One region of the Nonomuraea sp. NPDC003727 genome, then DNA from elsewhere that is predicted to be linked to it. Evidence: riboswitches for the same ligand, from Rfam matches in the RefSeq annotation. Region 1 holds a riboswitch; the other holds the start of a gene.

Region 1 (15,254 bases):
GCTGGTTGATCGGCCCGGGCGGCAGCGAGCGCAGCCGCTCGACGCAGGCGTCGGCCAGGTCGAGCGAGACCTTGAGCTGGTCGATGAGGACCTCGAAGCGGGCGTGGCAGTCGCCGGCCGTACGGGTGACGACCTTGACGGGCAGTTCGTCGTAGGCGAGGTACGGCTGGTCGCGCCGCAGGTCGACGTCGACCCCGGAGGCCCTGGCGATGGGGCCGGTCACGCCGTACTGCATGATCGTGTCGCGGTCGAGGACGCCGACGCCCTTGGTGCGGGCCAGGAAGATCTCGTTGCCGAGGATGAGGTTCTCGATGTCGGGCACCTTGGCGCGGGTGGCGGCGACGACCGAGGTGACGCGGTCGAGCCAGCCCGCAGGCAGTTCCTCCTTGAGGCCGCCGACGCGGTTGAACATGTAGTGCATCCGGCCGCCGGAGATCTCCTCCATGACGCCCTGGATGCGCTCACGCTCGGTGAAGGCGTAGAAGATCGGGGTGATCGCGCCGAGTTCGAGCGGATAGGAGCCGAGGAACATCAGGTGCGACAGGACCCTGTTCAGCTCGGCCAGCAGCGTGCGCGCCCACACGGCGCGGACCGGGACCTCCATGCCGAGCATGCGTTCGGCGGCGATCACCACGCCGAGCTCGTTGGCGAAGCCCGACAGCCAGTCGTGCCGGTTGGCCAGCATGATGATCTGCCGGTAGTCGCGGACCTCGAACAGCTTCTCCGCGCCTCTGTGCATGTAGCCGATGATGGGTTCGGCCGTGGCGATGCGCTCGCCGTCGAGGGTGAGGCGGAGCCGGAGAACACCGTGCGTCGAGGGGTGCTGGGGGCCGATGTTGAGGATCATGTCCTCCGTGGCCAGCTCCTTGGCGCCCGCTCCGATCCCGACCACGCGTTCTTCCATACAGTCATGCTGCCACTGGCGGTGGTGGTGATCCAGTCAAGGTATGGTCTGTTCGCGCATTTTGCCAGGTGATATGGGGACAAAAGGGCCCATGAAAGGAGTGGGTTTCGACCTGGCCGCGCTGGTCGCCCGCGTGGCGATCGGCGTGATCTTCATCGCCCACGGATGGCAGAAGTGGCAGGGCGGGCTCGACGCCGTCACGCGGATGTTCGCCCAGCAGGGCGTCCCGCTGCCGACGGCCGCCGCCACCTTCGCCACCGTCGCCGAACTGGTCGGCGGCGCCTGCCTCGTCCTCGGCCTGATGGTGCGCGTGGCGGCGCTCGCCCTGGTCGCCGACATGGCAGGCGCCCTGGTGTTCGTGCACGCCGGCAGGGGCGTCTTCGTGTCGGCGGGCGGATGGGAGCTGGTCGCCGCCCTCGGCTCGGCCTGCCTCCTGCTGGTGGCGCTCGGCGGGGGGCGCGTCGGGATCGACGCCCTGTTCGCCCGCGGCGCCCGGCGCAGAGCCGCGGGTCGCGCCGCCGAGCGCGAAATCGAGCGCCCCATGGACATCTTCGACGAGCCGGAGAGCGACGACGTGCCACCCGACGCGCCCAACCGGTCCTAGGCGAGCCGGAGAGCGGCGACGTGCCACCCGGCACGCCCAACCGGTCCTAGCGGCGGGACACCAGGTCGTGCAGGGCGGCGACCAGGCGGTCGACGTGTTCCTCGGTCGTGCCGATGCCGATCGAGGCCCGTACGGCCGAGGCGGTGTCGTCCTCGCAACCCCCGTCGGTCGCATCCAGCAGGTGCCGCACGAACGGGTGGGCGCAGAACTTCCCGTCACGCACGCCGATGCCGTACTCGGTGGACAGCGCCTCGGCGACCTCCCTGGCCGTGTAGCCGTCGACGACGAACGACACGATGCCGACCCGCGGGTGGTCCGGCCCCCACAGCGACAGCTCACGCACACCCTCGACCGCGGCCAGGCCCGCGCGCAGCCGGGCGATCAGCCGCTCCTCCTCGCGCACCAGCGGCGTCCAGCCCGTCGCGGTGAGGGCGTCGCACGCCGCGGCCAGCGCGATCGCGCCCAGCACGTTCGGGGTGCCCGCCTCGTGCCTCGGCTCGGCGTCCTCGTGCCACTCGGCGCTCCCCTCGTCGAGGGCGCTCACGGACTTCACCGCGCCGCCCCCCTTGAGGTACGGCTCGGCGCCCGACAGCCAGTCGCGCCGCCCGACCAGCACGCCCGCACCGAACGGCGCGTAGAGCTTGTGCCCGGAGAAGGCGACGTAGTCGAGGTCGAGCGCGGTCAGGTTGAGCTTGCGGTGGGGGACGAGCTGGGCGGCGTCGACCAGGACGCGGGCGCCGTGCCGGTGGGCGACGTGCGCGAGGGCGGCGATCGGCCACAGCTCGCCCGTCACGTTGGAGGCGGCGGTCACCACCAGCAGCTTGGGGCCGTCGATCGCGGCGAGCGCGTCGTCGGCCTGCCGTACGGCCTCGCCGGGGAAGGCGGGCGGCGCGAGGCGGACGACCCGCTGCCACGGCAGGAGGGAGGCGTGGTGCTCGGTGTCGAAGACCACGACGGTGGTGCCCTCGGGCAGGCACCTGGCCAGCAGGTTGGTGGCGTCGGTGGTGTTGCGGGTGAAGACCACGGCGTCGTCGGTGCGGGCGCCGACGAAGGCGCGCACGGTGTGGCGCGCCTGCTCGTAGCGGGCGGTGGTGAGCTGGGAGGCGTAGCCCGCGCCGCGGTGGACGCTGGAGTAGGCCGGGAGCGCGGCGGTCACCGCCGCGCTGACCGGCTCCAGACACGGCGCGCTGGCGGCGTAGTCCAGGTTGGCGTAGGAGACCAGGCGGCCACCCTTGACGGGCACCTGGAGGTCCTCGCCCAGCACCTTCACCTGAACGGGGTCGACGATCGTCGCGACGGACACGGCACAGCCCTCCTGGGGTCATCGGACCCCTGGCCGTGGCGTGTCGGAGCCCGCGCTTGCCCGCCACACTTCGTGACGGACCAGGTCTTCACCCGGGGCACCCCGCCGCGGACGCGAGGGTTGCCGGCCAGCGAGCCGGGGCTTGGCGCTGGCACTCATGACCTACGCCGGAACTATAACCGACCCGGACCCGCATTTCGCAAGCCGCGAACTATTGGGGCGACCGGCTCGTTGGGGATGAGAACAGCGAACCAAGGAGGTATGAGATGTTGGACTGGGTGGCAGACCCACAGATCTGGATCGGGTTCTTCACCCTGGTCGCCCTGGAGATAGTCCTGGGCATCGACAACATCATCTTCATCTCGATCCTGGCCGGGAAGCTGCCGCCCGAGCAGCGCGACAGGGCCAGGGTCCTCGGCCTGGCCGCCGCGCTCGTCTCGCGTCTGCTGCTGCTGCTCGGTCTGTCCTGGGTGGTGCGACTGACCGAGCCGCTCTTCAGCGTGCTGGGGCAGGAGATCTCGGGAAGGGATCTGATCCTCATCCTCGGCGGTCTGTTCCTGCTGGCCAAGAGCGCGCTGGAGATCGGCCACAGCATGGAGCCGCAGGAGCAGGGCGGCAAGGAGCGGAAGGTCACCTCCTTCACCTCGGTCATCCTGCAGATCATGGTGCTCGACATCGTGTTCTCGCTGGACTCGGTCATCACCGCGGTCGGCATGGTGGACGAGCTGGCCGTCATGGTCGCGGCGGTGATCGTCTCGGTGCTGGTGATGCTGTTCGCCTCCGGGCCCATCAGCAGGTTCGTGGACAAGCACCCGAGCATCAAGATGCTGGCGCTGGCGTTCCTGGTGCTGATCGGCGTCGTGCTTCTCGCCGAGGGCTTCGACCAGCACATCCCGAAGGGTTACATCTACTTCGCGATGGCCTTCTCGGTGATCGTCGAGATGCTCAACATCAGGATGCGGAGCAGGCACGCGAAAGCCGAATCTAATATGCAATAGTGCGATTTGATCCTTGGAATCCGGATTTTGTAGCTTCGCCGTACGCGGCCTACGAGGAGCTGCGGCGGGACGCGCCGGTCAGCTTCTTCGAGCCCACGGGACAGTGGCTGATCGCCAGGCACGCGGACGTCAACGCGCTGCTCAGGGATCGCCGCCTCGGCCGGTCCTACCTGCACCTGGCCACCCACGAGGAGTTCGGCCGCGAGCCCGAACCGGAGTTCCAGGAACCGTTCTGGCGGGTGGTCAGGGCGGGCATGCTCGACGTCGAGCCGCCCGTCCACACCCGCCTGCGCCGCCTGGTCTCCAAGGCGTTCACCCCTCGCATGGTCGAGTCGATGCGGCCCAGGGTCCGTGCGATCGTCGACGGTCTGGTCGACGACTTCGTCGAGAAGGGCGGCGGCGACCTGATCGCCGAGGTGGCCGAGCCGCTGCCGGTCACCGTCATCGCCGAGATGCTCGGCGTCCCCGAGGGCGACCGGCACCTGCTGCGGCCCTGGTCGGCCGACATCTGCGGCATGTACGAGCTGAACCCGTCGCCGGAGGCCCAGCACACGGCCGTCAGGGCGGCGGCGGAGTTCTCCGACTACCTCAAGGACCTGGCCCGCGTCCGCACGGCCGACCCGGGCGATGACCTGGTCAGCGCGCTCGCCCAGATCGAGGAGCTGACCGAGGACGAGCTGGTCGGCACCTGCGTGCTGCTGCTCAACGCGGGCCACGAGGCGACCGTGAACGTCACGGGCAACGGCTGGTGGTCGCTGTTCCGCAACCCGGCCGAGCTGGCCCGGCTGCGCGACGACCTCTCGCTGGTGCCCACGGCGATCGAGGAGCTGATGCGCTACGACACCCCGCTGCAGATGTTCGAGCGCTGGGTGCTGGAGGACATCGAGGTCGGCGGCGTGGCCATCCCGAAGGGCGTCGAGGTGGCCCTGCTGTTCGGCTCGGCCAACCGCGACCCGGAGGTCTTCGCCGACCCCGACCGGCTCGACGTCGGCAGGGTGGACAACCCGCACATCTCCTTCGGCGCCGGCATCCACTTCTGCCTGGGCGCGCCGCTGGCCAGGATCGAGCTGGTGGAGTCCTTCGGCGCCCTCCTGAAGAGGGCGCCGAAGATGGAGCTGACGAGCGAGCCCGTCTGGAACCCCGGCTACATCATCCGAGGGCTCCGCTCCGTGGACGTTTCCTGCGGGTGAGCGAGGCGGGACCTCTCATGGCCCCGGCGAATCGTGGCCGCGACGAATCCTGGCCCCACGAATCGTGGCTCCGGCGAATCATGGCCCCGATGAGGGCGGCCGGGTGAGAAGCGGCTCGGCCAGCCTGGCGGCCAGCGGGCCGAAGGCCGCGAGGATCAGCACGTAGGTGGCGGCGAGAGGGCCGAGATCGGGATGGACTCCCGCCGCCACCGCCAGGCCCGCGATGACGATGTTGAACTCGCCGTGCGGCACCAGCGCGATGCCCGCGCGCATCTGGCCCGCCCTGGCGATGCCCGCCCGGCGCGCGGCGTAGGCGCCGGTCAGCAGTTTGGTGACGATGCTGACCGCGGCGAGCAGCAGGGCCAGCAGCGCCACCGGCGGAATCTTGGTGGGGTCGGTCTGCAGGCCGAAGAAGACGAAGAACACGGCGGCGAACAGGTCGCGCAGCGGCATCAGCAGCGCTCTGGCCTCGTGCGCCAGCTCGCCCGACAGGGCGATGCCGACGAGGAAGGCGCCGACGGCCGCCGACACCTGCAGCTGCTGGGCGACGCCGGCCACCAGCAGGGCCAGGCCTAGGACCTTCAGCAGCAGCACCTCGTTGTTGGGGCTGGAGACGAACGCCTCGATGAACCTGCCGTAGCGCAGCGCGATCAGCAGGACGACGGAGACCGTGGTCAGCGCGATGCCCAGGGAGATCGTCCCCGTCAGCAGCGAGACGCCTGCCAGCATCGCGGTGAGCAGCGGCAGGTAGACGGCCATCGCCAGGTCCTCGAAGACCAGCAGCGACAGCACGACGGGCGTCTCGCGGTTACCGATCCACCCCAGATCGGACAGCACCTTCGCGGTGATGCCCGAGGAGGTGGCGTAGGTGACGCCCGCCATGGCGACCGCGGCCACGGGCCCCCACCCCAGCAGCAGCGCGGCTATCGCGCCGGGGGCGGCGTTGAGGACCATGTCGACCAGGCCCGCTCTGGCGTTGCCGCGCAGGCTGGAGACCAGCTCGCTCGCGTTGTACTCCAGTCCGAGCGTGAGCAGCAGAAGCACGACGCCGATCTCGGCGCCGATGGCGATGAACTCCTCGCTGGTGGCCAGCGGCAGGATGCCGCCCTGCCCGAAGGCGAGTCCGGCGAGGAGGTAAAGGGGAATGGCGGAGATGCCGGCCCGCAGCGCCAGGGCGCCGAGGACGCCGAGGGCCAGGATGATCCCACCGAGTTCGAGGAAGACTATGCCGGTGTCGTGCACGTCGACGGCGAGTACCTGCATCAGGGCGTTACCGCCGCGGGGGTGAGGGGCAGGCGCATCAGCCGTCCGTGAGGATGTCGGCGGCGGTGGCGGTCGTCTCGGCGTCGCCGACGATGACCACCACGTCTCCGGCGGTGAACCTGAAGTCGGGGGTGGGGCTCGCGAAGACCTGCGCCCCGCGCACCACGGCCACGACGGAGGCGCCGGTGCGGGTGCGGATGCGAGCGTCGCCCAGTGTCCTGCCGTCGTACGGCGAGCCAGCCACGACCGGCACCTGGAGGCTCATCAGGCCCTCGATCTCGCGATGGAGGGCGTTGAGTCGCTGGACGATGCGCGGCGCGCCGAGCAGCTCGGCGAGCGCGTCGGCCTCCTCGTCGTTGAGCTGGATGGCCTCGCACGCCCGGTCGGGGTCCGACCGGTCGTAGATGATCAGGTCGCGCCGCCCCGTCCGGTGTGAGACGACGGCGACGCGGCGGCCCGAATGGGTGCCGAACTCGTGTTTGAGCCCGATGCCTGGAAGCGCGGTCTGTTCGATCTCCACATAGCTAACGTATCTGGCTCAGCCAGCCGAAACCGCCCAAGCCTGCTGGGTCGATCAGCTCGGCCTCCTGGGAGGCGCGGGCCAGCGCCCTCAGGTAGCCCGACGGGTCGGTCCGCGCGAGGTCGAGTGCGGGACGGGTGCCGGTGACTCCCAGAGTGCGCAGAATGTCGCGCTGTGTGGACAAAGTTGTGGATATCGCGCCGGCCTGCCGGCCCGCCTCCGCGCACGCGTCGAGTGCGACATGTGCGGTGATGTCGCAGGTCCCGTCGGGTATGGGCGCCACGACCGAACCGTCCCTGTATCCGGTGAGCGTGCCGCGGGGCGGCCGGTTATCCACAGGGTGTGCATAATCGACGGCGATCGCCTGGCCGCCCGCCAGCCGGGCGATCACGGCCGCCCACGCCGCGCACCGCGACCTGCCGACCTCGGCCCGCTGGCCCACCCGCCGCAGCGGCCACCACTGCTCGAGCCAGGCCAGATCGTCCTCGCCGGGCGGGTCGCCGAGCCGTTCCTCGCCCGTCCCGGTGTGGACCAGCACCAGGCGCGGGCCGGCGGCGGTCTGCTCCACGACGTCGAAGGGGACGTTGTCCAGCCACTCGTTGGCGATCGCCATGCCGGTGATGCCCTGCGGGATCGTGTGGCTCCACCTGATCGCCTCGGGCAGCCCGGCGGGCCGGGAGGACAGGTCGACGGCCGTGACCCTCAGCCTGGCCCGCAGCTCCGGCGGGGCCGCCGCGAGCACGTGCGCCGACAGCGCGCCGTCGCCGGCGCCGATGTCGACGAGATCGAGCGGGTCGGGACGGCCCAGCGCGCCGTCGAGGCGCAGCAGCATCGTCAGCACGGCCCCGGCGAAGACCGGTGAGGCGCCGACCGAGGTGCGGAAGTGCCCGGACGGGCGTTCGCGCAGGTAGAAGCCGCTCTCCCCGTACAGTGCCCGCTCCATCGCCGCTCGCCAGGTGAGCCACATGCCACGGACTATCTCATGACCTTCGACCGACACGCCTGGTGATGTGATGACTACTCCTTGTCGCCGCTTTGCGCTACGGTAACCCGGTGTCATCGAGCGATCACCCGGGCGCTCCCCCCGGTGACCCCGGTTCGATCGCCGATGCGGAGACCGACCGCGGCCCCGTGCCGCGCAATGAGAGGACATCCCCCATGTTCAAGAAGTCTGCCGTCGTCGCGGGTGTGCTGGCCATGATGGCGCTCGGCGCGCCCGCCGCCCACGCCGACAACATCACCAGCGGCAACAACGGCGTGCTGTCCGGCAACCAGATCTTCGCGCCGATCTCCATTCCGGTGAACGTGTGCGGCAACGCCGTGGGCATCTTCGGCTGGGCCGTGGCCGGGTGCAAGGGTGGCGCCTCGGTCGACGTCCACCAGCACTGATAGGCGCGCGCCCGCCGTGCGATGGAGCACGGCGGGCGCGTCTCACACCAGGGGCCGGCCCGTCGGCGGTGGGTCGGCCCTCCTTGTGGGGAGCGGGCGCCGGTCACCGTGCCCGGCGTCCACTCCGGCAGGGGTGTCCACTATGTATGCCCTTGCTGGGTTTTGTCCCCTCCCAACATGCGGCAAAAGAGCCATGACCGTGGCCGGTGACGACCGGCGGTTACCCTGGTCAGCAGTGTCGGATGACAGGGAGCGCGACGTCATGGACGCAGGGGATCGCCCGGGGCGGTTGGCCGTCGGCGTGCTGGGCGCGGGCAAGGTGGGCTCGGTGCTCGGCGCGGCGCTGGCCCAGGCCGGTCACAGGGTCGTGGCGGCGAGCGGCGTCTCCGACGCCTCGCAGCGCTGGGCGGGCGAACGGCTCGGCGTGCGCACGGTCAACCCCGAAGAGGTCGTCAGCAAGGCCGAACTGATCCTGCTCACCGTCCCCGACGACGCGCTGCCCGGCCTGGTCGCCGGACTCGCGGCCACCGGGGCCGACGTTCGCGGCAAGCTGCTCGTCCACACCAGCGGCGCCTACGGCCTGGCCGTCCTCGACCCCGCCCGGCAGGCGGGCGCGCTGCCGCTGGCCCTGCATCCCGTGATGACCTTCACCGGCAGGGACGACGACCTCAACAGGATCACCGGCATCTCCTTCGGCGTCACCTCACCCGAGCCGCTGCGCCCGATCGCCGAGGCGCTGGTCATCGAGATGGGCGGCGAGCCGGTCTGGATCGCCGACAGCGACCGCGCCCTCTACCACGCGGCGCTCGCGGGAGCGGCCAACCACATGGTCACACTGATCGCCGAGTCGCAGGAGCTGCTGGCGAAGATCGGGGTCGAGCACCCGGGCAGGATGCTCGGCCCGCTGCTCGGGGCCGCGCTCGACAACGTGCTCAGGCTGGGCATCACGGGGCTGACGGGGCCGGTGGTGCGCGGCGACGCCGGCACCGTGCGCAAGCACGTCGACGCGCTGATACTGGCGGCGCCCGAAGCGGCCGACGCATACGTGGCACTCGCTAGGCTCACGGCGGACCGGGCGCTCGCCGCCGGGTTGCTGAAGCCCGAGGCGGCCGAGCGGCTGCTCGACGCGCTCGGGGGAAACATGTGGACCTGATCGGGCCGGGACGTTCCGCCTGGACCTGATCAGTCTAGGAGGACACCGATGGAACTGATCGTCGCGCACGACCGCGCCGGCCTCGAGAAAGCCCGCTCCTCGGGCCGCGTGGCGCTCGTCCCGACCATGGGCGCCCTGCACGAGGGTCACCGCTCGCTGATGCGCGTGGCCCGTACGCTGGCCGACCAGGTCGTGGTCAGCATCTTCGTCAACCCGCTCCAGTTCGGCCCCGCCGAGGACTTCTCCCGTTACCCCCGCACCTTCGACTCCGACCTCGACATCTGCGCGGCCGAGGGGGTGGACGTGGTCTTCGCCCCCTCGGCCGACGACATGTACCGCCCCGACCGTCAGGTGAGCCTCTCCGCGGGCCGGATGGGCGCGATCGTCGAGGGCGCGGTGCGCCCCGGGCACTTCGACGGCGTGCTCACCGTGGTGCTGAAGCTGTTCAACCTCGTCGGGCCCCAGGTCGCGGTCTTCGGCCAGAAGGACGCCCAGCAGCTCGCGCTCATCAGGCGCATGGTCGCCGACCTCGACCTGCCCGTGGAGGTCGTGGGCGCGCCGACCGTGCGCGAGCCCGACGGGCTGGCCCTCTCCAGCCGTAACCGGTACCTCACGCCCGACGACCGGCAGCGCGCGCTGGCGCTCTCGCGCGCCCTGCACGCGGGGGCCGCGCGGCTCTCGCCCGCCGCCGTCCGCGCCGCCGCCGAGGGGGAGCTGGCCGCGTCCGGACTCGTGGCCGACTACGTTGTCCTCGTCGACCCCGCGACGTTCGCCGAGATTCCCGACGACTTCCGGGGCGAGGCGGTGTTGGCTGTCGCGGCCAAGGTCGGCACCACCCGCCTGATCGACAACGTCCTTATCGCTTTCTGAAGGAGCGTCGTGCTCAGGACCATGTTGACGTCCAAGATCCATCGAGCCACGGTCACGCAGGCCGACCTGCACTACGTGGGATCGTTGACCATCGACGAGGAGCTGATGGAGGCGGCCGGGTTGTTACCGGGCGAGCAGGTGCACGTGGTCGACATCGACAACGGCGCCCGCCTGGTGACCTACGCCATCACCGGCCCGCGCGGGTCGGGGATCATCGGTATCAACGGCGCCGCGGCCCGGCTGGTCTCACCGGGCGACCTAGTGATCATCATCGCGTACGGCCAGCTCGACGACGCCGAGGCGCGGGCCTTCACTCCCCGGGTGGTCCACGTCGACCGGGACAACAGGATCGTGGAGCTGGGCGCCGACCCCGCGGCCGCGGTCGAGGGCGCCATGCGCGGCGACGAGCTCCACGTCTAAGGGGAGGGGGCGGGGAAGGAGCACGGATCGCGGGGCGTTATCGTCATAGTGACGAAATCCGAGGAGGCTCCCCCATGAGTGCACCCGCGATCCCCATGAAGCTCACCGCCCCCGCCCCCGGCTGGACGGTCGAGGCGGACGTGATCGTGGTGGGTTCGGGCGTCGCCGGGCTGACCGTGGCCCTGCACCACGCCGAGCTCGACCCCACCGCGAAGGTCCTGGTCGTCACCAAGGACGTGCTGTCGTCCGGCTCCACGAGGTGGGCGCAGGGCGGCATCGCGGCCGTTCTCGACCCCGCCGACTCGCCCGGCGAGCACCTCGACGACACGCTGGTCGCCGGGGTCGGCCTGTGCGACGAGCAGGCCGTCAGGACGCTGGTGACGGAGGGGCCGGGAGCGCTGCGCAACCTGATCGCCAGGGGCGCCAGGTTCGACACCGACGAGAACGGCGAGCTCCAGCTCACCCGCGAAGGCGGGCACCACCGCAACCGCATCGTGCACGCGGGCGGCGACGCGACCGGCGCCGAGGTGCAGCGGGCGCTCATCCAGGCGGTCCTCGCGCACCCCGCGATCGAGGTGATCGAGCACGCCCTCGTGCTCGACCTGGTCAAGGACGCGGGGGGCCGGGCGCGCGGCGTCACCCTGCACGTCATGGGTGAGGGCGCGCGCGACGGTGTCGGAGAGGCGCGGGCCAGGGCCGTGGTGCTGGCCACCGGCGGCATGGGCCAGATCTACGCCGCCACCACCAACCCCGTCGTCTCGACGGGCGACGGCGTCGCGCTGGCGCTGCGCGCGGGCGCCGTCGTCAGGGACCTGGAGTTCGTGCAGTTCCACCCGACCGTGCTGTGGCTGGGGGAGGAGTCCACCGGCCAGCAGCCGCTGATCTCCGAGGCGGTACGCGGCGAGGGCGCCTACCTCGTCGACGCAGGCGGCGAGAGGTTCACCGACGAGCTCGCGCCCCGTGACGTGGTGGCCAAGGCGATCACGCGACAGCCGGGCCAGGTCTACCTCGACGGCCGCCACTTCGGGCTCGACAAGTGGAAGACCCGCTTCCCGACCATCTACGGCATCTGCCTCGAGCACGGGATCGATCCCGCCACGGACCTGATCCCCGTCATGCCCGCCGCCCACTACGCCAGCGGCGGCGTCCGGACCGACCTGCGCGGCCGTACCTCGATCGAGGGGCTCTACGCCTGCGGCGAGGTCGCCTGCACGGGCGTGCACGGCGCGAACCGGCTGGCCTCCAACTCGCTGCTGGAAGGACTGGTCTTCGCCGAGCGCATCGCCGAGGACATCCACCGGCTACGGCCCGCCCCCGGCGAACCCGCCGCGGCCACCGCGGAGGAGGGCCTGGTCGACCCCCGGGCCCGCACGCGCATCCAGGCCCACATGAGCAGCGGCGCGGGCGTGCTGCGCAGCCGGTCCTCGGTCACGCAGACGGGCGTCGCGCTCAGGGACGCCCGCTGGACCCCCGTGGCGGTCCAGCCCTGCGTGGAGTCGTGGGAGACCACGAACCTGCTCACCGTGGCCTCGGTCCTCGTGGCCGCCGCCTACGCCCGCCTGGAGACCAGGGGCTCGCACTGGCGGGAGGACTTCCCCGACCGCGACGACGAGAACTGGCTGGGACATCTGGACATCACGCTGACTCACGAGGGGCTGACCATGACCTACACGCCGCACGAGACGGCCCCGCGCCTGGCGCGGGAGCTGGAGGCCGCGGGGCTCGACCCGGCGACCGTGGACGAGGTCGTCTCGCGCGCGCTCGCCGAGGACCTTCAGGAGGCCGGCGACGTCACCTCACTGGCCACGATCCCCGCGGGGCAGCGCGCCACCGCCGACGTGGTGGCACGGGCTGACGGGGTGGTCGCGGGGCTCGCCGTCGCCGAGGCGGTCTTCCGCAGGCTGGGCGCCACCACCGTCGAGCGCAGAGCCAAGGACGGCGAGCGCGTACGGCACGGCGACGTGCTCATGACCGTCGAGGGCGAGACGCGCGCCCTGCTGACGGCCGAGCGCACCGCGCTCAACCTCCTCACCCACCTGTCGGGCATCGCGACGCTCACCGCGCGCTGGGTCGACGCGGTCGAGGGGACCGGAACCCGGGTGCGCGACAGCCGCAAGACGCTGCCGGGCCTGCGGGCGCTGGAGAAGTACGCGGTCAGGGCCGGCGGCGGGGTCAACCACCGCATGTCGCTGTCGGACGCGGCGCTCATCAAGGACAACCACGTGGTGGCCGCCGGCGGAGTCGCCGAGGCTTTCCGCAAGGTGAGAGACCTGTATCCCGAGCTGCCGATCGAGGTGGAGGTGGACCGCATCGACCAGATCGCCCCCGTCCTGGCCGAAGGCGCCGAGGAGATCCTTCTGGACAACTTCACCGTGGCGGAGCTGGCCAGGGCGGTGCGACTCGTCGACGGCCGGGCCAGGCTCGAGGCAAGTGGCGGGCTGACCTTGGAATCGGCCCGTGATGTAGCCGAAACTGGCGTGGACTACGTTGCTGTGGGAGCGCTCACGCACTCGGCACCTGCGCTTGACATAGCCCTGGATCTACGGGGGAACTAGATGCTGCTCGCGATCGACGTCGGCAACACCCACACGGTGCTCGGCCTCTTCGAAGGCGAGGAGGTCATCGAGCACTGGCGGATCGCCACCGATGCCCGCCGTACCGCTGACGAGATCGCGGTCGTCCTGCAGGGGCTGCTCGCCCAGTCGCCCCTGCTCAAGGACGCGGACGTGAGCGGCATCGCGATCTGCTCGACCGTGCCCTCGGTGCTGAACGAGATGCGCGAGATGTGCCGCCGCTACTACGGCGACGTCACCGCCGTCATCGTGGAGCCCGGCATCCGCACGGGAGTTCCGGTCAGGATGGACAACCCCAAGGAGGTCGGCAGCGACCGGATCGTCAACTCGCTGGCCGCCATCGACCAGTACGGCGGGCCCTGCATCATCGTCGACTTCGGCACCGCCACCTCCTTCGACGCGGTGTCGGCCAAGGGAGAGTACGTCGGCGCGGTCACCGCTCCGGGCATCGAGATCTCCGTCGACGCCCTCGCCGCCGCCGGGGCCCAGCTGCACAAGGTGGAGCTGATCAGGCCGCGCTCCGTGATCGCCAAGAACACCGTCGAGGCGCTGCAGTCGGGCATCATCTACGGCTTCGCCGGCCAGGTCGACGGCATCGTCGAGCGGATGGCGGCCGAGCTCGCCGACGACCCCGACGACGTCACGGTCGTGGCGACCGGCGGTCTCGCCTCGCTGGTGGTCAGGGAGGCGCGCTCGATCGACGTGCACGAGCCGTGGCTCACGCTCATCGGGCTCAGGCTCATCTACAACCGCAACGCGACATGACGAAGGGCCCCCGTGGGAGGGGCCCTTCGATCCGGTTTCTCACACCTCTTCGGCGTCGTAGAGGTCCCACCACTTGCCGCACTTGCTGACGCGGTGGGTGGACGGGTCGTACTGGCAGACCTTGACGCGCACCGCGTAGACGTCGTCCTCGTGGAACTGGAAGGACTTGTAGCCCGGGTAGCCGCAGTAGTAGCGCGAGTAGACCTGGTACCAGTCGTACTCGTCGTCGGCCGCCTGGAACTTCACGTACGCGCACTTGCCGCCCTGGTTGTAGGTCCTGTTGTCGAGGTCGTAGAGCCGTCCCTTGACGTGAACGGAGTTGCCGTCCTCGTAGTCGCCCTCGACGCCGATCCAGCCGCTGGCCTTGGCCAGGCCGTACTTGGCGTAGTAGGAGCCCCAGTAGTCGTCGTAGTCGGAGGCGCCGGTGGAGGAGGAGGTCGTCGAGGCGTTGGCGGTGGCGGGGAGCGACAGGGCGAGTGTGCCGGTGGCGGCCACTGCGAGGAAGCCTGTCGCGAGCTTCTTCATCATGATCTCTCCTTGAGCCCCGCGGTTCCGGCTCCCTGCCGGATCCCCCTGGGCTCCTGGGTCATTGGTAACCCCGCCTCCTTGCACTCCCTTTGCAAAGAGCTGACGAACTCTTGCATTGCGCCATATCGGTACCCTTTGGTGTTGTGAGCGACGAACTTCCCGAGCAGATGCGCATCCGGAGGGAGAAGCTCGACCGCCTTCGTGACGAGGGCGTCGATCCTTATCCGGTGACCTTCCCCCGTACGGCGACCAACGCCGAGATCAGGGAGAAGTACCAGGGTCTCGACCCTGACACCGCGACCGGCGACAAAGTCGGCGTCGCGGGGCGCGTCATGCTCAACCGCATCGGCGGGAAGCTCTGCTTCGCCACGCTGCGTGACGGCGGCGGTGACCTGCAGGTCATGATCTCCCTCGACAAGGTGGGAGAGGAGTCGCTGGCGGCGTGGAAGCGCGACGTCGACCTCGGCGACCACGTCGGCATCGAGGGAGAGGTCATCACCTCCCGGCGCGGTGAGCTGTCCATCCTCGCCGACCGCTGGCAGATCACCTCCAAGTGCCTGCGCCCGCTGCCGGAGAAGCACGTCGGCCTCACCGACCCCGAGGCCCGGGTACGGCAGCGCTACGTCGACCTCATCGTCAACGACGAGGCGCGCTCGATGGCCCGCGTCCGCAGCGCCACGGTCCGCGCGGTGCGCGACTTCTGGCACGAGGAGGGCTACCTCGAGGTCGAGACGCCCATGCTGCAGCCGATCCACGGCGGCGCGGCGGCACGGC
Region 2 (15,254 bases), on a different contig from region 1:
GCTCGAGGACACCGCGCTGCCCGATCTGCGCCATCTCACCTGTGGCGCGGCCCCGCTGAGCCGCGCGGTGCTGGAGGAGTTCGAGCGCCGGGTGCCCCGCGTGCGGATCCTGGAGGGGTACGGCCTGACGGAGACGAGCGCCGTCACCACCTTCAACCCGCCGGGCAGGCGCAAGCCGGGCAGCGTCGGCCTGCCTCTCCCCGGCTACACGATCAGGATCAGGGACGACGACGGGGAGGAGGTGGAGGCGGGCGACATCGGCGAGATCTGCGTCGCCGGCGAGTCGCTGATGCTCGGCTACTGGGGCGGCCTCGACTCCCCGGTCGTCGACGGCGAGCTGCGCACGGGCGACGTCGGCTGCCTCGACGACGACGGCTACCTGTACGTCGTGGACCGGAAGAAGGACCTCGTCATCAGGGGCGGCTTCAACGTCTTCCCCCGCGACGTGGAGGACGCGCTGAACGCCCATCCGTCGGTCGCCATATCGGGTGTGGTGGGCCGTCCCGACCCCGTGCACGGCGAGGAGGTCGTGGCCTTCGTCCAGCTGGTGCCGGGCGCCACGGCCACCGCGGAGGAGCTGATCGCGTGGGCGAGGGAGCGCGTCGGCAGGGTGAAGTACCCCCGCGAGATCCATTTCACCGACCACGTTCCCATGACCAGTGTGCTGAAACTTGACCGGAAAGCCTTGCGTGCCCGTCTACCCTGAATGTCACTACATTTCGTGATATCTGTTGACCTTGCCGGTGAGCGAGAAGGTGACACAGTGAGCAGCGGTTACGACAGTTCGGGCGAGCAGGGTCCCTACGGCCAGGAGCAGCCCTACGGCCAGCAGCAGCCGTACGGCTCGCCCTACAACAGCCAGCAGAACCCCTACGGCCCGCCGTACGGCCAGCAGCCCGGCTACGGTTACGGCTACCCGCCGCCCCAGCAGGGCCCGCGCACGCACGCGATCGTGGCGCTCGTCATCAGCATCGTGCTCGCGCTCAGCTGCTACATCACCCCCGGCGGCATCGCCGGCGCGATCATGTCGGGCATCGCGCTCGGACAGGTCGACACCATGCCCGACAAGGCACGCAACCTGCTCAAATGGACATGGATCAGCATCGGCATCAACGTCGCGCTGGTCGTCGTGGGATTCGGCGTGATCATCGCGCTGGGAGTATCCGGGAACCTGGACTAACCGCCGGTCTCCGGGTGTTGGATATGCGGTAGCCGTACCGACCCCGGAGAGATGCCTGTGAACGACGGCCCACTGATCGTGCAATCCGACAAGACCCTGCTGCTCGAGGTCGACCACGAGCGGGCCGACGAGTGTCGCAAGGCCATCGCGCCGTTCGCCGAGTTGGAGCGCGCGCCCGAGCACGTCCACACCTACCGCGTCACCCCGCTGGCCCTGTGGAACGCGCGGGCCGCCGGCCACGACGCCGAGCAGGTCGTCGACGCCCTCATCGGGTTCAGCCGCTATCCGGTGCCCCACGCGCTGCTGGTCGACGTGGCCGAGACGATGGCCCGCTACGGCAGGCTGCGCCTGGAGAAGGACCCCGCCCACGGCCTGGTGCTGGCCTCGACCGACCGCGCGGTCCTCGAGGAGGTGCTGCGCTCGAAGAAGATCCAGCCGATGCTGGGCGAGCGCATCGGCCAGGACTCGGTCGCCGTCCACCCGAGCGAGCGCGGCAACATCAAGCAGGCGCTGCTCAAGCTCGGCTGGCCGGCCGAGGACCTGGCCGGCTACGTCGACGGCGAGAGCCACCCGATCAAGCTGCGGCAGGACGGCTGGGCGCTGCGCCCCTACCAGCAGGAGGCCGCCGACGCGTTCTGGCACGGCGGCTCGGGCGTGGTCGTGCTGCCCTGCGGCGCCGGCAAGACGATCGTCGGCGCGGCCGCGATGGCCCACGCCGAGGCCACGACGCTGATCCTGGTCACCAACACCGTCTCGGCCCACCAGTGGAAGCAGGAGCTGCTGCGGCGCACCTCGCTGACCGAGGACGAGATCGGCGAGTACTCCGGCAGCAAGAAGGAGATCCGCCCGGTCACCATCGCCACCTACCAGGTGATGACGACCAGGCGGAAGGGCGTCTACGCCCACCTGGAGCTGTTCGACGCGCGCGACTGGGGCCTGATCGTCTACGACGAGGTGCACCTGCTGCCGGCGCCGATCTTCAGGATGACCGCCGACCTTCAGGCCCGGCGCCGCGTCGGGCTCACCGCGACGCTGGTGCGCGAGGACGGCAGGGAGGGCGACGTGTTCTCCCTCATCGGCCCCAAGCGCTACGACGCGCCGTGGAAGGAGATGGAGAACCAGGGCTGGATCGCGCCCGCCGACTGCGTCGAGGTCCGGGTCACACTGTCGGACGAGGAACGCCTGGCCTACGCGATGGCGGAGGCCGAGGAGCGTTACCGGTTCGCCGCGACCACGCCGTCCAAGACGCGGGTGACCGAGGCGCTGGTCCGCCGCCACCTCGGCGAGCAGGTGCTGGTCATCGGCCAGTACATCGACCAGCTCGACGAGCTCGCCGAGCACCTCGGCGCGCCGGTCATCAAGGGCGAGACGCCGATCAAGGAGCGGGAGCGGCTGTTCCAGGCCTTCCGCGACAAGGAGCTCCAGGTGCTGGTGGTCTCCAAGGTGGCCAACTTCTCCATCGACCTGCCGGAGGCGGCCGTCGCCATCCAGGTGTCGGGCACCTTCGGGTCACGGCAGGAGGAGGCGCAGCGGCTCGGCAGGGTGCTGCGGCCGAAGGCCGACGGCGGCGGCGCGCGCTTCTACACGGTGGTCAGCCGCGACACGGTCGACCAGGAGTTCGCCGCGCATCGCCAGCGCTTCCTGGCCGAGCAGGGCTACGCCTACCAGATCATCGACGCCGACGACGTCCACCAGTAAAGGTCTCCACCAGTGAAAAGGCTCGCGCGATGACCGTCGCGCGAGCCGTCCACACCTGGAGCTAGGTCCACGAAACCCCGCGGGCCTTCAACATCGGGCCACCCCCTCACCGGCGACTGCTATCGCGATGCGACATACCCCCATGATCCGTCGAATCCACCGCAGATGCCCGGATTTTTCGGTTTTTGGGGAGGGATTACCGGGCCAGCATCCCGCCGACGAAGAGCACACCCTCGGCGACCACCCAGGCGAGCAGCGCGCCGCCGATCAGTACGGCGAAACGCGCGGGGAACAGCCACGCGCCGACGGTCATGACCGCCGCGACCACCGCGAACAGCCCCGACAGCATCGAGGCGCTGTCGAGACGGTCGGCACACGCCGCGGAGGTCTCACCGTCGGTGCAGAACGCCTCCAGCCCCCACCCGGCATACACCGACAATCCCCACAACGCCGCCAGCAGGAGGCTGGCGACCGTCGGAATGACTGGGGAGATCCTCACGCTGCCTCCTGATTAATCGATTGGAAGCTCCCGAGCCCGGGGGTAAGCTCAACGGTTCGCTGCCTTGTCTACCACCTCCGTTATCGAATGGGGAGGCGCTTTCGCATGCCCGGAAACCAGTTGGCTCCCGACATACCCACCGACGTGCTCGCCGCCGAGCGCGCCCATCTGGCCGAGTCCCGCGCGGCGCTGCGAGCGATGCGCGAGCACGCCCAGTCGCTGTCCGCCGACGCGGCGGGCGACTGGGTCTCGCAGCAGATCCTGCAGTCCCTGCTCGACCAGCGCGTCGCGGCGCTCGCCGACCATCCGGACACCCCCCTGTTCTTCGGCAGGCTCGACCGGGAGGACCACGACGACCTCCCCGGCGTCATCTACGTCGGCCGCCGCCACGTCCACGACGGCACCAGCCGCCCCCTGGTGATCGACTGGCGCGCCCCCGTCTCGGGCGCCTTCTACCAGGCCAGCCCCGCCGACCCGATGGGCGTCGTACGGCGCCGCCGCTTCGGCTACCACGGCGGCGACCTGACCGCCTTCGAGGACGAGCACCTCGAAGACGGCGCCGAGCTCGGCACCTCGAAGATCCTCACCGAGGAGATCGAGCGCCCGCGCACCGGCCCCATGCGCGACATCGTGGCCACCATCCAGCCCGACCAGGACGAGATCGTCCGCGCCGCGCTGACCCAGACCGTCTGCGTCCAGGGTGCCCCCGGCACCGGCAAGACCGCCGTCGGCCTGCACCGGGCCGCCTACCTGCTGTTCACCCACCGCGAGAAGCTCGGCAGGGCCGGCGTCATGATCGTCGGCCCGAACAAGGCCTTCCTGTCCTACATCTCCTCGGTGCTGCCCGCCCTCGGCGAGGTCAAGGTCGACCAGACCACGGTCGCCGAGCTCCTCGGCGACCACGACACCCCCGAAGACCCGCTCGTGGCCGCCGTCAAGGGCGACGCCCGCATGGCCAAGGTGCTCGAGCGCGCGCTCTGGCTGCACATCGTCAAGCCCACCGAGGGCCTCGTCTACACCAGGGGCGCCTACCGCTTCCGCGTCGCCGACCACGAGGTGCGCGAGATGGTGGCCTCGCTGCGCGGCACCACCAGGTACGGCCCCGGCCGCGCCGCCCTCGCCCAGCGGCTGGCACACCAGGTGCTGGTGCGCATGGAGCAGCGCGGCGACTCCCCCGACGACAGGGTCCAGGACGCGGTGGCCCGCTCCAAGCCGGTCAAGCAGCTGGTCGAGGCGGTATGGCCCAAGGTGACGCCCGCCCAGGTGCTCTTCCGCCTGCTCTCGGACGCCGACTTCCTGGCCGCCGCCGCGCGCTCCGACCTGACGGCCGAGGAGCAGCGGACACTGCTGTGGGGCAAGCCGTACCGGTCGTGGAAGTCGGCCAGGTGGTCGGCCGCCGACGCCGCGCTGCTCGACGAGCTCGCCGACCTCGTCGAACGCACCCCCTCCCTCGGCCATCTGGTCGTCGACGAGGCGCAGGACCTGTCGGAGATGCAGCTGCGGGCGCTCGGGCGGCGCTGCCGTACGGGATCGGCCACGGTCCTCGGCGACCTCGCCCAGGGCACCACGCCGTGGTCGACCCGTTCGTGGAGCACCGTGCTGCGACACCTCGGCCAGGACTCCGGCGAGGTCACCGAGCTCACCCTCGGCTTCCGCGTGCCCCGCGAGGTGCTCGACTACGCCGCCCGGTTGCTGCCCTCCATCGCCCCCGACCTGGCCGCCCCCCGCTCCCTCCGCCCCGGCCAGGGCTCGCTGACGGTACGGCAGAGCGGCGAGGTGGTCGAAGCCGTCCGTGACGCGCTCGCCAAGGAGGGCTCGATCGGCGTCATCGTCCCGGACGCCATGGCCGAGGCGGTGTCGCGCTCCCTCGACGGCGTCCCGCACGCCCTGCTCGGGCCCGACTCGACCGAGGAGCACCGGCTCCTGGTCATCCCCGCCACGCTGGCCAAGGGCCTGGAGTACGACCACGTCATCGTCGTGGAGCCGGCGGACATCGTCGAGGCCGAGCCACGCGGTCTGGCCCGGCTGTACGTGGTGCTCACCCGCGCGGTCACCTCGCTGACGGTGCTGCACGCCAAGCCGCTCCCGGCGCAGCTCGCCACCGCCTGACGCGCCACCCGACCAGCCCCGGCCGCCCTCACGCCCTCTCCGCCACGTCCCGGAGAGGGCACCCTGAGGACTCGCGGAACGCCTCAGCAGGCGATGAGCCGCACCCGGTCACCACACAGGCGTCGACATGATCGGGCATCTGGCGGGCCACCGCTTCGGCCACATAGCCGGAGACGTTGTCGGTGAGCTTCTTCAGTTCGGCCATCTGCTCCGACGGCAGGGTGACGGTGATACGAGTCATGTCGTCCACGTAGTCAGCATGCTGAAAAGCATGCACCTACGCATGCGAAAAGGGGCGCCACCCGCGAACGGGTGCCGCCCCTTTCAGCTTGGGCAGGACTTAGAAGTCCATGTCCCCGCCGCCGGGCATGCCCGCCGGAGCAGCCGGGGTCTTCTCCGGCTTCTCGGCGATGACCGCCTCGGTGGTCAGGAACAGCGCCGCGATGGAAGCGGCGTTCTGCAGCGCCGACCGCGTCACCTTGGCCGGGTCGAGGATGCCCGCCTCGAACATGTTGACGTACTCGCCGGACGCGGCGTTGAGGCCCTCACCCGGGGTGAGGTTGCGCACGCGCTCGACCACGACGCCGCCCTCGAGGCCGGCGTTGACCGCGATCTGCTTCAGCGGCTCCTCCAGCGCCTTGCGGACGATCGCCGCACCGGTGGCCTCGTCACCCTGGAGCTCGAGCTTGTCGAACGCCTTGGTGCCGGCCTGCAGCAGGGCCACGCCACCGCCGGGGACGATGCCCTCCTCGACGGCCGCCTTCGCGTTGCGGACGGCGTCCTCGATGCGGTGCTTGCGCTCCTTGAGCTCGACCTCGGTCGCGGCACCGGCCTTGATGACGGCGACACCACCGGCGAGCTTGGCCAGGCGCTCCTGGAGCTTCTCGCGGTCGTAGTCGGAGTCGGTGCGCTCGATCTCGGCGCGGATCTCGTTGACCCGGCCGGCGATCTGCTCGGGGTCACCGGCGCCGTCGACGATGGTGGTCTCGTCCTTGGTGACGACGACCTTGCGGGCGCGGCCGAGCAGGTCGAGGGTGGCGGACTCGAGCTTGAGGCCGACCTCCTCGGAGACGACCTGGCCACCGGTCAGGGTGGCGATGTCGCCCAGCATGGCCTTGCGGCGGTCACCGAAGCCGGGAGCCTTGACGGCGACCGACTTGAACAGGCCGCGGATCTTGTTGACGACCAGGGTGGCCAGGGCCTCGCCCTCGATGTCCTCAGCGATGATCAGCAGCGGCTTGCCGGCCTGCACGACCTTGTCGAGCAGCGGCAGCAGGTCCTTGTTGGCCGAGACCTTGGAGTTGACGATGAGGATGTAGGGGTCCTCGAGGACCGCCTCCATGCGCTCGGGGTCGGTCACGAAGTAACCGGAGACGTAGCCCTTGTCGAAGCGCATACCCTCGGTGAGCTCGAGCTCGAGGCCGAAGGTGTTGCTCTCCTCGACGGTGATGACGCCTTCCTTGCCGACCTTGTCCATCGCCTCGGCGATGAGGTTGCCGATCTCGGCGTCGCCGGCGGAGATGGAGGCGGTGGAGGCGATCTGCTCCTTGGTCTCCACGTCCTTGGCCAGCTTGGAGAGCTCCTCGCTGACGCGCTCGACGGCGGCCTCGATGCCCTTCTTCAGGGACATCGGGTTGGCGCCGGCGGCGACGTTGCGCAGGCCCTCGCGTACCAGCGCCTGGGCGAGCACGGTGGCGGTGGTGGTGCCGTCACCCGCGACGTCGTCCGTCTTCTTGGCGACTTCCTTGACCAGCTCGGCGCCGATCTTCTCCCACGGGTCCTCGAGCTCGATCTCCTTGGCGATGGAGACACCATCGTTGGTGATCGTGGGAGCGCCCCACTTCTTCTCCAGCACGACGTTGCGGCCCTTGGGGCCGAGGGTCACCTTGACGGCGTCGGCGAGCTGGTTCATACCGCGCTCGAGACCGCGCCGGGCGTCCTCGTCAAACGCGATCATCTTGGCTGCCATAAGGCTAGACCTCCCAGATGCAGGGTGGCTTGCAGCGGACCGAGCCGACGCCCGCGACGGCATGGGCCCGACTCCATTCGGCGGACCCCATCGTCTCGATCCCAGTGTCTGGCACTCTCATAACCAGAGTGCCAACGAACTGTTTAGCACTCTACCCTGCCGAGTGCAAGCGAGGCGCGCTTTCGCCCAGGTCAACCCCGCACGCGGGTCGTCGCGGAGAACGCTTCGCGATCATCGCCGCTTTCGTCACGCGGCCACGCGGAGCCGTCCGCCCCCTGCCCCATGGCTCCAGAGTACGACGGGCAGGCCCGATCGGCTGACGCGGACCGGACCTGCCCGGATCGACGAAAAGGACATGACAGATCCGCACGGACTGCGCCGCCGTGTGAGCTGCCGGTGCCTTGATGGTTCTGGTTCAGACAGTCCTGACGGATTCCGCCTGGGGACCCTTCTGGCCCTGGGTTATCTCGAACTCGACCCGCTGGCCCTGCTCGAGTGCCCGATAGCCGTCCATCAAGATCGCTGAGTAATGGACGAATACATCCTTACCACCGTCTACCGCGATGAAGCCGTAGCCCTTGTCCGCGTTGAACCACTTGACGGTGCCCTGCGCCACTTCCGACTCCTCTTACTGGGCTCCGGACCCCGCCCATTCACTCGCGGGATCCGCGATCGCCACGACTTATGGGGAAATCAGCCGGACGATCGCCCTCGACCATACCTGTGGCATGCCGTAGAACAACAGAGTCAATCGCCAAACTCGTTCTCGGTGTTCGTGACGGGCATTCTTGTAGTGGCCTAAAGGTTAGTCAAATATTCCATCTTCCGATGAAGAAACCCTCTCACCTGGCATGGACAACCTGCGACTTTCGGCCAGGACACCGCCACGGAAGGGTGTCCGCGCCGCCACACCGGGCCACTCCCGAGTCAGGGCCCGCGATTGCCGCCACACCACTCAGAAAACGGTCAAAAGTCACGAAAACGCCCGCGAGGCAATCCTCGCGGGCGTCCGTGAAGCCGGAATACGGTCAGCCGCCGGCCACGGCCGGGATGATGGAGATCTGCACTCCCTCGGGAGTGGCGCTCTCGAGGCCGTCGACAAAACGGACGTCCTCTTCGCCGACATAAACGTTGACAAAACGGCGAATCTTGCCCGATTCATCCAAAATGCGCGCGCCGATACCCGGGTAGTCGGCGTCGAGCTTCTGCAGCACCTCGCGAAGGGTGGCACCCTCGCCGCTCACCTCGGAGCTGCCGCCGGTGTACGTGCGCAGAATGGTGGGGATCCGCACCGAAACGCTCATGACTAGTACCTTTCCTTTCAGACAGCCCAGACAGCCCAGACAGCCCAGACAGACAGCTCAGACAGCCGCGCGGAACGCGTCGAGGGACGGCCTGATCACGGCCGTGGGCGTGGCGTCGTCCGCGATCGCGTCGAGCGTCTTGAGCCCGTCACCGGTGTTGAGCACCACGGTGGTCAGCGCGGGGTCGAGCTGACCCGTCTCGACGAGCTTCTTCAGCACGCCCACCGTCACGCCGCCCGCGGTCTCGGCGAAGACGCCCTCCGTGGAGGCCAGCAGCTTGATGGCCGACACCACCTCGGCGTCGGTGACGTCCTCGACGGCCCCGCCGGTACGGCGCGCGATGTCGAGCACGTACGGCCCGTCGGCCGGGTTGCCGATGGCCAGCGACTTGGCGATGGTGTCCGGCTTGACCGGCTGGACCACGTCGTGGCCCGCCTTGAAGGCCGTGGACACCGGCGAGCAGCCGAGCGCCTGGGCCCCGAAGATCTTGTAAGGGGTGTCCTCGACCAGGCCGAGGGCGATCAGCTCCTTGAAGCCCTTGTCGATCTTGGTGAGCTGCGACCCGGAGGCCACCGGGATGACGATCTGGTCGGGCAGCCGCCACCCGAGCTGCTCGGCGATCTCGTAGGCCAGGGTCTTGGAGCCCTCGGCGTAGTAGGGCCGCAGGTTGACGTTGACGAAGCCCCACTTGTCGCCGAGCGGGTCGCCGATGAGCTCGGAGCAGAAGCGGTTGACCTCGTCGTAGGTGCCCTGGATGCCGACCAGCTTGCCGCCGAAGACCCGGGCCATGGCGATCTTCGCCTGCTCCAGGTCCGCGGGGATGAAGACGCACGCCTCGAACCCGGCCCTGGCGGCGGCCGCGGTCACCGCGCCCGCCAGGTTGCCGGTGGAGGAGCACGACAGCGTGTGGAAGCCGAAGTTGCGCGCCGCCTCGACGGCGATGGCGACCACCCGGTCCTTGAAGGAGTGGGTGGGGTTGCCCGAGTCGTCCTTCACGTACAGGTCGCGCAGGCCCAGGACCTTGCCGAGGTTGGTGGCCTGGACGAGCTTCGTCCAGCCGGGGTTCATGTTCTGCTTGCCGGCCACGTCGACGGGGACCGGCAGCAGCGAGCGGTAGCGCCAGATGTTCGCGGGTCCTGCCTCGATGTCGGCGCGGGAGACCGACCCGAAGGAGTAGGCCACCTCGAGCGGGCCGAAACACTCCAGACACGCGAAGCTGGGGCCGAGGTCGTAGCGTGCGCCGCACTCGCGGCAGGACAGAGCGACAGCAGGACCGAAGTCAAGCGACATGAAGCGAGGCCTTCCCTCATCTTCGTCTGCGACCACCCTGGCCACAGACCGGAATTGGCACCTGTCCCGGCCGGCCTCGTCACTTCACGAGCTCAGTCCGGGAGGGTTGCCGGGGCTTCGCAGGGCCGGTCCCTCCACCCCTCTGGATGAGCAATATGGAGTTATGCGAATCACCATACCCGGCCATGCTCACGACATGACCGACCGTCTCACTAACTGAGACGATACGTATCACCCAGGGCGGCCTGGACGTACTTGCGCGCCTGGTGGATCCGCGACTTGGCGGTGCCGAGCGGGATGCCGAGCTGCTCGGCCACCTCGTTGTAGTCGAGCTGGACGATGTCGCGCAGCACCAGCGCCTGCGCCAGGTCGGGCTTGTCGGCCTCCAGCGCCTCCATGGCGTCGAGCAGGTCGAGCCGCGAACCCGCGATGACGCTCACCCGGCGCACGTCGGGCTTCTGGACGGGCAGTTCGTCCGAGGTCTGCTCGGCGGCCCTGCGCTTCAGCGACCGGTAGGTGGTGCGCGCGCAGTTGGCCGTCACGATGTGCAGCCAGGTGCTGAACCTGGCCCTGCCCTCGAAACGCCCGATGTTGCGGGCCACCGCGAGCAGGGTGTCCTGGCACGCCTCCTCGGCGTCCTGGTGGTAGGGCAGGATGCGGGCGCAGTGGCGCAGCACGTCGGGCTCGATCCGCTTCAGGAGCTCGCCAAGCGCGCGATGGTCGCCGCCCGCGGCGGAACGGGCCAGTTCCTCGGTTAGCTCATCTAGGGCCATAGCGAGATCCTATGTTCGGGGTCATGGTGGATGTTGTGAACAGCGTTCTTGTGGCTTCCAACCGTGGGCCTGTCTCCTTCACCCTCTCCGACGACGGCGAGCTGACCATGAAGCGTGGCGGCGGCGGCCTGGTGTCGGGGCTTTCCGGAGCCGTCAGGGACGAGGGCGTGCTCTGGGTGTGCGCCGCGCTGTCCGACGGCGACCGCAGCGCCGTACGGCTGGCTCCCGGCGGCCGACTCGACCATGCCGGCTATGACACCGGCAAGCTGCGCATGCTGGACATCCCGCCCGCCACCTTCCACCGCGCGTACAACGCGGTGGCCAACTCGACCCTCTGGTTCGTCAACCACCTGCTGTACGACACCCCCAACGCCCCCCACTTCGGCACGAGGTTCACCCGGGAGTGGGACTCCTACCGCGACTACAACGGCGCGTTCGCGATGGCGCTGGCCGAGGAGGCGAGTCACGGGGCCAAGGTGATGGTGCAGGACTACCACCTGACGCTCACCCCCGCGATGCTCCGCGCCGAGCGGCCCGACCTGCGCATCGCCCATTTCAGCCACACGCCGTGGGCGCCGCCGGAGTACTTCTCGCTGCTGCCCGACGACGTCGGGCGCGAGGTGCTCGAGGGCATCCTCGGCGCCGACCACGCCGGATTCCTGACCGAGCGATGGGCCGAGGCGTTCATGGACTGCTGCAGGAGCCTGCTGGGCGCCAAGGTCACCGACCGGTCGGTCACCCACGACGGCCGCACCACCCGCATCGGCGTGCACGGTCTCGGCGTCGACGGCGAGTCGCTGTGGAGGCGGGCCTGCGAGCCCGACGTCGAGTCGCACATGGCCGCGCTGCGCGAGCAGGTCGGCGACCGGCGGCTGATCGTCCGCATCGACCGCACGGAGCTGTCGAAGAACATCGTCCGCGGCCTGCTGGCCTACAGGGAGTTCCTGGACGCCCACCCCGAGTGGCACGGACGGGTGGTGCATCTCGCCTTCGCCTACCCATCCCGCCACGACCTGCCTGAATACCGCGAATACACTGCCGCTGTGCAACGCTGCGCCAAGGAGATCGAGGACGAGTACGCCACCGAGGACTGGGACCCCCTGATCCTCAACGTCAACGACGACTACCCCCGCTCGCTGGCCGCCTACCGGCTCGCCGACGTGCTGCTGGTCAACCCCATCCGCGACGGCATGAACCTGGTCGCCAAGGAGGGCCCCATCCTGTCCCCGCGCTGCGCGCTGGTGCTCTCACGCGAGGCGGGCGCCGCCGCCGAGCTCGGCGCGCACGCGCTCGTGATCAACCCCTACGACGTCTGCGAGACCGCCGAGGCACTGCGCGCGGGCCTGGAGATGCCGGAGGAGGAGCGGGTACGGCGCGGCGCGCGGCTCAAGGCCGCCGCCACCGCGCTGCCACCGCGACGATGGCTCGGCGAACAACTTGCCTGCCTCTGACCGCTTGACCAGAGACCGGATCACCTGGCTCGTCTACCTCCAGCTCGCCGTCTTCGCGACGTTCATGTACGGCCTCAGCGCCGCCCTGCCCCTGCTGCGCGCCGACCTCGGTGTCTACGCCACGGTCGGCGCCCTGCACGGCACCGCCATGGCCGCCGCCACCATCGCGGCGGGGGCGGCGATCCCCCTCCTCACCCGCAGGTACGGCAGGCGCACCACGGTCTGGATCGGCCTGGCGGGCATGAACGCGGGCGTCGTCACCGTCGTGGCGGTCCCCGCGCTACCCGGCACCCTCACGGGCTTCGCGCTGGCGGGCGGCTTCGGCTCGGTCATGCTCTACACCGCGATGGCCGTCCTCAGCGACCATCAGGGGCCGACCGGCCCGGCGGCCATCAGCGAGGCCAACGCGATCGCCGTCGTCGTCGGCATGGCGGCCACCCTGCTGGTCAGCCTGGCGGCGCAGTCGGTCCTCGGCTGGCGGGCGGCCCTGCTGCTCACCCCGCTCCTGTCCGGGCTGCTGGCGCTCACCATGGGCGGGACCAGGCTGGGGGCGGCGCAGGAGCGCACGGCCAGGGTCACCGGCCGGCCCAACTGGCGCTTCCACGTGGCCTGCGCGGTGCTGTTCTGCTGCGTGGCCATCGAGTTCTCCTTCAACCTGTTCGGCGCCGAGCTGCTGGCCGGCCGTACGGGGCTGAGCGCGGCGACCGCGGCCACGGGGCTGACCGCCTTCATCGGCGGCCTCGCGGCCGGCAGGTTCGCGGGCGCGCGGCTGGCGCTGCTGCTGCCGTCCGCGACCCTGCTGGTGTGCGCGCTGGCCGTGACCGGAGCCGGCTGGCTGCTGTTCTGGCTCGGCACCAGGCCGCTCGTGGCCTACACCGGCCTGGTGATCAGCGGTCTGGGCGCCGCCATGCACTTCCCGCTGGCGATGGCCGGGGTGATCGCCGCCTCCGGCGACCGCCCCGGTCTGGCCGCGGCGGCCGCCCCCGTCTGGGCGGGGCTGGCCATGGGCGCCGGGCCCTTCGCGCTCGGCGCCCTCGCCGACGGGTACGGCACGCACACCGCGTTCCTCATGGTGCCCGTACTGGCCGCTCTGGCCGCGGCCGGCGTGCTCAGCGCCAGACGGCCCGCGTGAGAGCGGCGTTCAGCCCCGGCGTCGACCACTGGTCCACGACGAGGATCTTCGACGCGGGCAGGTACCAGATCCGCTGCGGGTAGGTCACGCTGGTCGGCTTGCCGCTCGGGGTGTGGCAGGTGATCTTCCACTGCCGGTAGTACGCCTTGTGCCCGGCACCGACCGGCCTGAGCTCCGACACCTGCGGCTTGACCGGCATGGGCGAGGAGTAGTAGCGCCTGTCGCGCACGCACTCCATCACGCCGCTGCTCGGGTGGTACGGCTCGTCGACCCGGAACGGGTTTCCCTCGGTGGCGTACCGGATGTACTGCGGGCCCATCAGCCAGAACCCCTGGCACTCGGTGGCGCGCCTGGAGCAGGACCCGGTGATCACGTGGACGGCGCCGGAGTCGGCCTTCTCGACCTTCCACGAGGCGGGCAGCGTGATCGTGGCGCCCCGGTAGGTCACCGACTGCGTGGCGCCGGCGGGGGCTCCGGCGAGGGCGCCGGCAGGGGCTCCGGCAGAGGCTCCGGCGGGGGCTCCGGACAGGGCGAGGGAGGCCGTCACGGCCAGTGTCATCAGCATGATCGCGAAGCTAGTCCGCCCCGGTTGCAGCGGAATGGCGGATGGCTTTCACCAGGTCGGCCAGCAGCGCGACGACGCCGTCGGGCCCGTCGACGACCAGGTCGGCGCGCTCGGCGAGCTCGGTCACCTCGGCCGAGCCGCTGCACACCGTCACCCCCGGCAGGCCGGAGGCCCGCACCGCGCCGAACGCCGCCAGGTCGCCCAGGTCGTCGCCGGCGAACAGCACCGCACGCGCCACCCGCTCGGCCAGGAACAGGTCGAGCGCGTGGCCCTTGTCCATGCCGGGTGGCCGCAGCTCGAGCACCATCCGGCCGGGCTCGACCACGAGGGAGTGCGCCGCCGCCAGCTTCGCGAGCGGGTCGCGCAGCAGCTCCAGCGCCTTGGCCGGATCGGGGGCGCGCCTGGTGTGCACGGCCACCGCCCGCTGCTTGTCCTCGATCGTGACGCCCTCGACGCGGTCGACGATGCGGGGCAGCTCCGCCTTCGCCCGCATGACACCGGGCGGTGGCGGCGGGGCGCTCACCCTGCCGCCCTCCCACCGCTCGAACCCGTAGTGACCGAGCACGACCAGCCCTGGGACCTTCTCCAGCCCCGGGCCGTACTCGAGGACGGTGGCGGCGGGCCGGCCGGTCACGATGACCACCGCCCCCACCAGACCGCCCAGCTCGACCAGGACGGCCGGAGCGTCGGGATGGATCCTGGCGTCACGGGGGTCGGGCACGATCGGCGCGAGGGTGCCGTCGAAGTCGAGCCCGATCACCGCGCCGTCCGGATCACGCACAATGGCTTGGATTCCTGGATTGCTCATCACGCGGCTCGCCGTACCCAGGCAGTCAGGGGCGCATTCCAAGCCGGCGGGCCGCGCGCTCCCTCTGGCGGGCGGCGCGCAGCCGCCTCAGGCGCTTGACCAGCATCGGGTCGTGCTCCATGGCCTCCGGCCTGTCGATGAGATCGCCCAGCAATTGGTAGTAGCGGGTGGCGGAGAAGCCGAAGGAGTCGCGGATCGCGTGCTCCTTGGCACCCGCGTGGCGCCACCACTGGCGCTCGAAGGCCAGGATCTGCAGGTCGCGCTCGGACAGGGGGCGTGGCGGTTTCCTGGCAGCACCGTCGCCGGCGACCGGTGCAGTGTCCATGGTCTCCTCCTCGGTCGGCGCGGCCCGTGGCCCATCGTAATGTGCGGAGTGCGGCTGTTCACGGCGGTTGGGGAGACGTACAGTCGCGAAGTGTGAGCCCAGTCATCACGCTTCTCACCGACTACGGACTCGAGGACGGATACGTGGCCGC

The links. Region 1 has a riboswitch for S-adenosylmethionine ahead of ACWDLG_RS20330 (aminotransferase class V-fold PLP-dependent enzyme). Riboswitches for the same ligand answer to the same signal wherever they lie in the genome.
Region 2: it holds a riboswitch for S-adenosylmethionine, as region 1 does, so the genes downstream of both, thrC (threonine synthase) here and ACWDLG_RS20330 (aminotransferase class V-fold PLP-dependent enzyme) in region 1, are expected to answer to the same signal.

What each region holds. Positions count from the first base shown of each region.
Region 1 is NZ_JBSFNE010000007.1:334,312-349,565, reverse strand. Features, by position in the region: gene ACWDLG_RS20340 (NADH-quinone oxidoreductase subunit D) at 1-904, opposite strand, end outside; gene ACWDLG_RS20335 (DoxX family protein) at 996-1,508, shown strand; gene ACWDLG_RS20330 (aminotransferase class V-fold PLP-dependent enzyme) at 1,555-2,811, opposite strand; SAM riboswitch class IV at 2,859-2,974, opposite strand; gene ACWDLG_RS20325 (TerC family protein) at 3,078-3,809, shown strand; gene ACWDLG_RS20320 (cytochrome P450) at 3,809-4,999, shown strand; gene ACWDLG_RS20315 (cation:proton antiporter) at 5,078-6,262, opposite strand; gene ACWDLG_RS20310 (cation:proton antiporter regulatory subunit) at 6,300-6,782, opposite strand; gene ACWDLG_RS20305 (SAM-dependent methyltransferase) at 6,787-7,749, opposite strand; gene ACWDLG_RS20300 (chaplin) at 7,941-8,171, shown strand; gene ACWDLG_RS20295 (Rossmann-like and DUF2520 domain-containing protein) at 8,434-9,324, shown strand; gene panC (pantoate--beta-alanine ligase) at 9,373-10,194, shown strand; gene panD (aspartate 1-decarboxylase) at 10,204-10,614, shown strand; gene ACWDLG_RS20280 (L-aspartate oxidase) at 10,689-13,169, shown strand; gene ACWDLG_RS20275 (type III pantothenate kinase) at 13,170-13,952, shown strand; gene ACWDLG_RS20270 (hypothetical protein) at 13,992-14,480, opposite strand; gene lysX (bifunctional lysylphosphatidylglycerol synthetase/lysine--tRNA ligase LysX) at 14,624-15,254, shown strand, end outside.
Region 2 is NZ_JBSFNE010000003.1:575,425-590,678, forward strand. Features, by position in the region: gene ACWDLG_RS11405 (AMP-binding protein) at 1-706, shown strand, start outside; gene ACWDLG_RS11410 (hypothetical protein) at 764-1,180, shown strand; gene ACWDLG_RS11415 (DNA repair helicase XPB) at 1,232-2,878, shown strand; gene ACWDLG_RS11420 (hypothetical protein) at 3,075-3,377, opposite strand; gene ACWDLG_RS11425 (HelD family protein) at 3,483-5,486, shown strand; gene ACWDLG_RS11430 (hypothetical protein) at 5,515-5,727, opposite strand; gene groL (chaperonin GroEL) at 5,827-7,455, opposite strand; gene ACWDLG_RS11440 (cold-shock protein) at 7,871-8,071, opposite strand; gene ACWDLG_RS11445 (MoaD/ThiS family protein) at 8,484-8,759, opposite strand; gene thrC (threonine synthase) at 8,817-10,049, opposite strand; SAM riboswitch class I at 10,063-10,202, opposite strand; gene ACWDLG_RS11455 (RNA polymerase sigma factor) at 10,262-10,822, opposite strand; gene ACWDLG_RS11460 (alpha,alpha-trehalose-phosphate synthase (UDP-forming)) at 10,846-12,273, shown strand; gene ACWDLG_RS11465 (MFS transporter) at 12,278-13,405, shown strand; gene ACWDLG_RS11470 (hypothetical protein) at 13,383-13,970, opposite strand; gene otsB (trehalose-phosphatase) at 13,981-14,778, opposite strand; gene ACWDLG_RS11480 (DUF3263 domain-containing protein) at 14,804-15,103, opposite strand; gene ACWDLG_RS11485 (SAM hydrolase/SAM-dependent halogenase family protein) at 15,196-15,254, shown strand, end outside.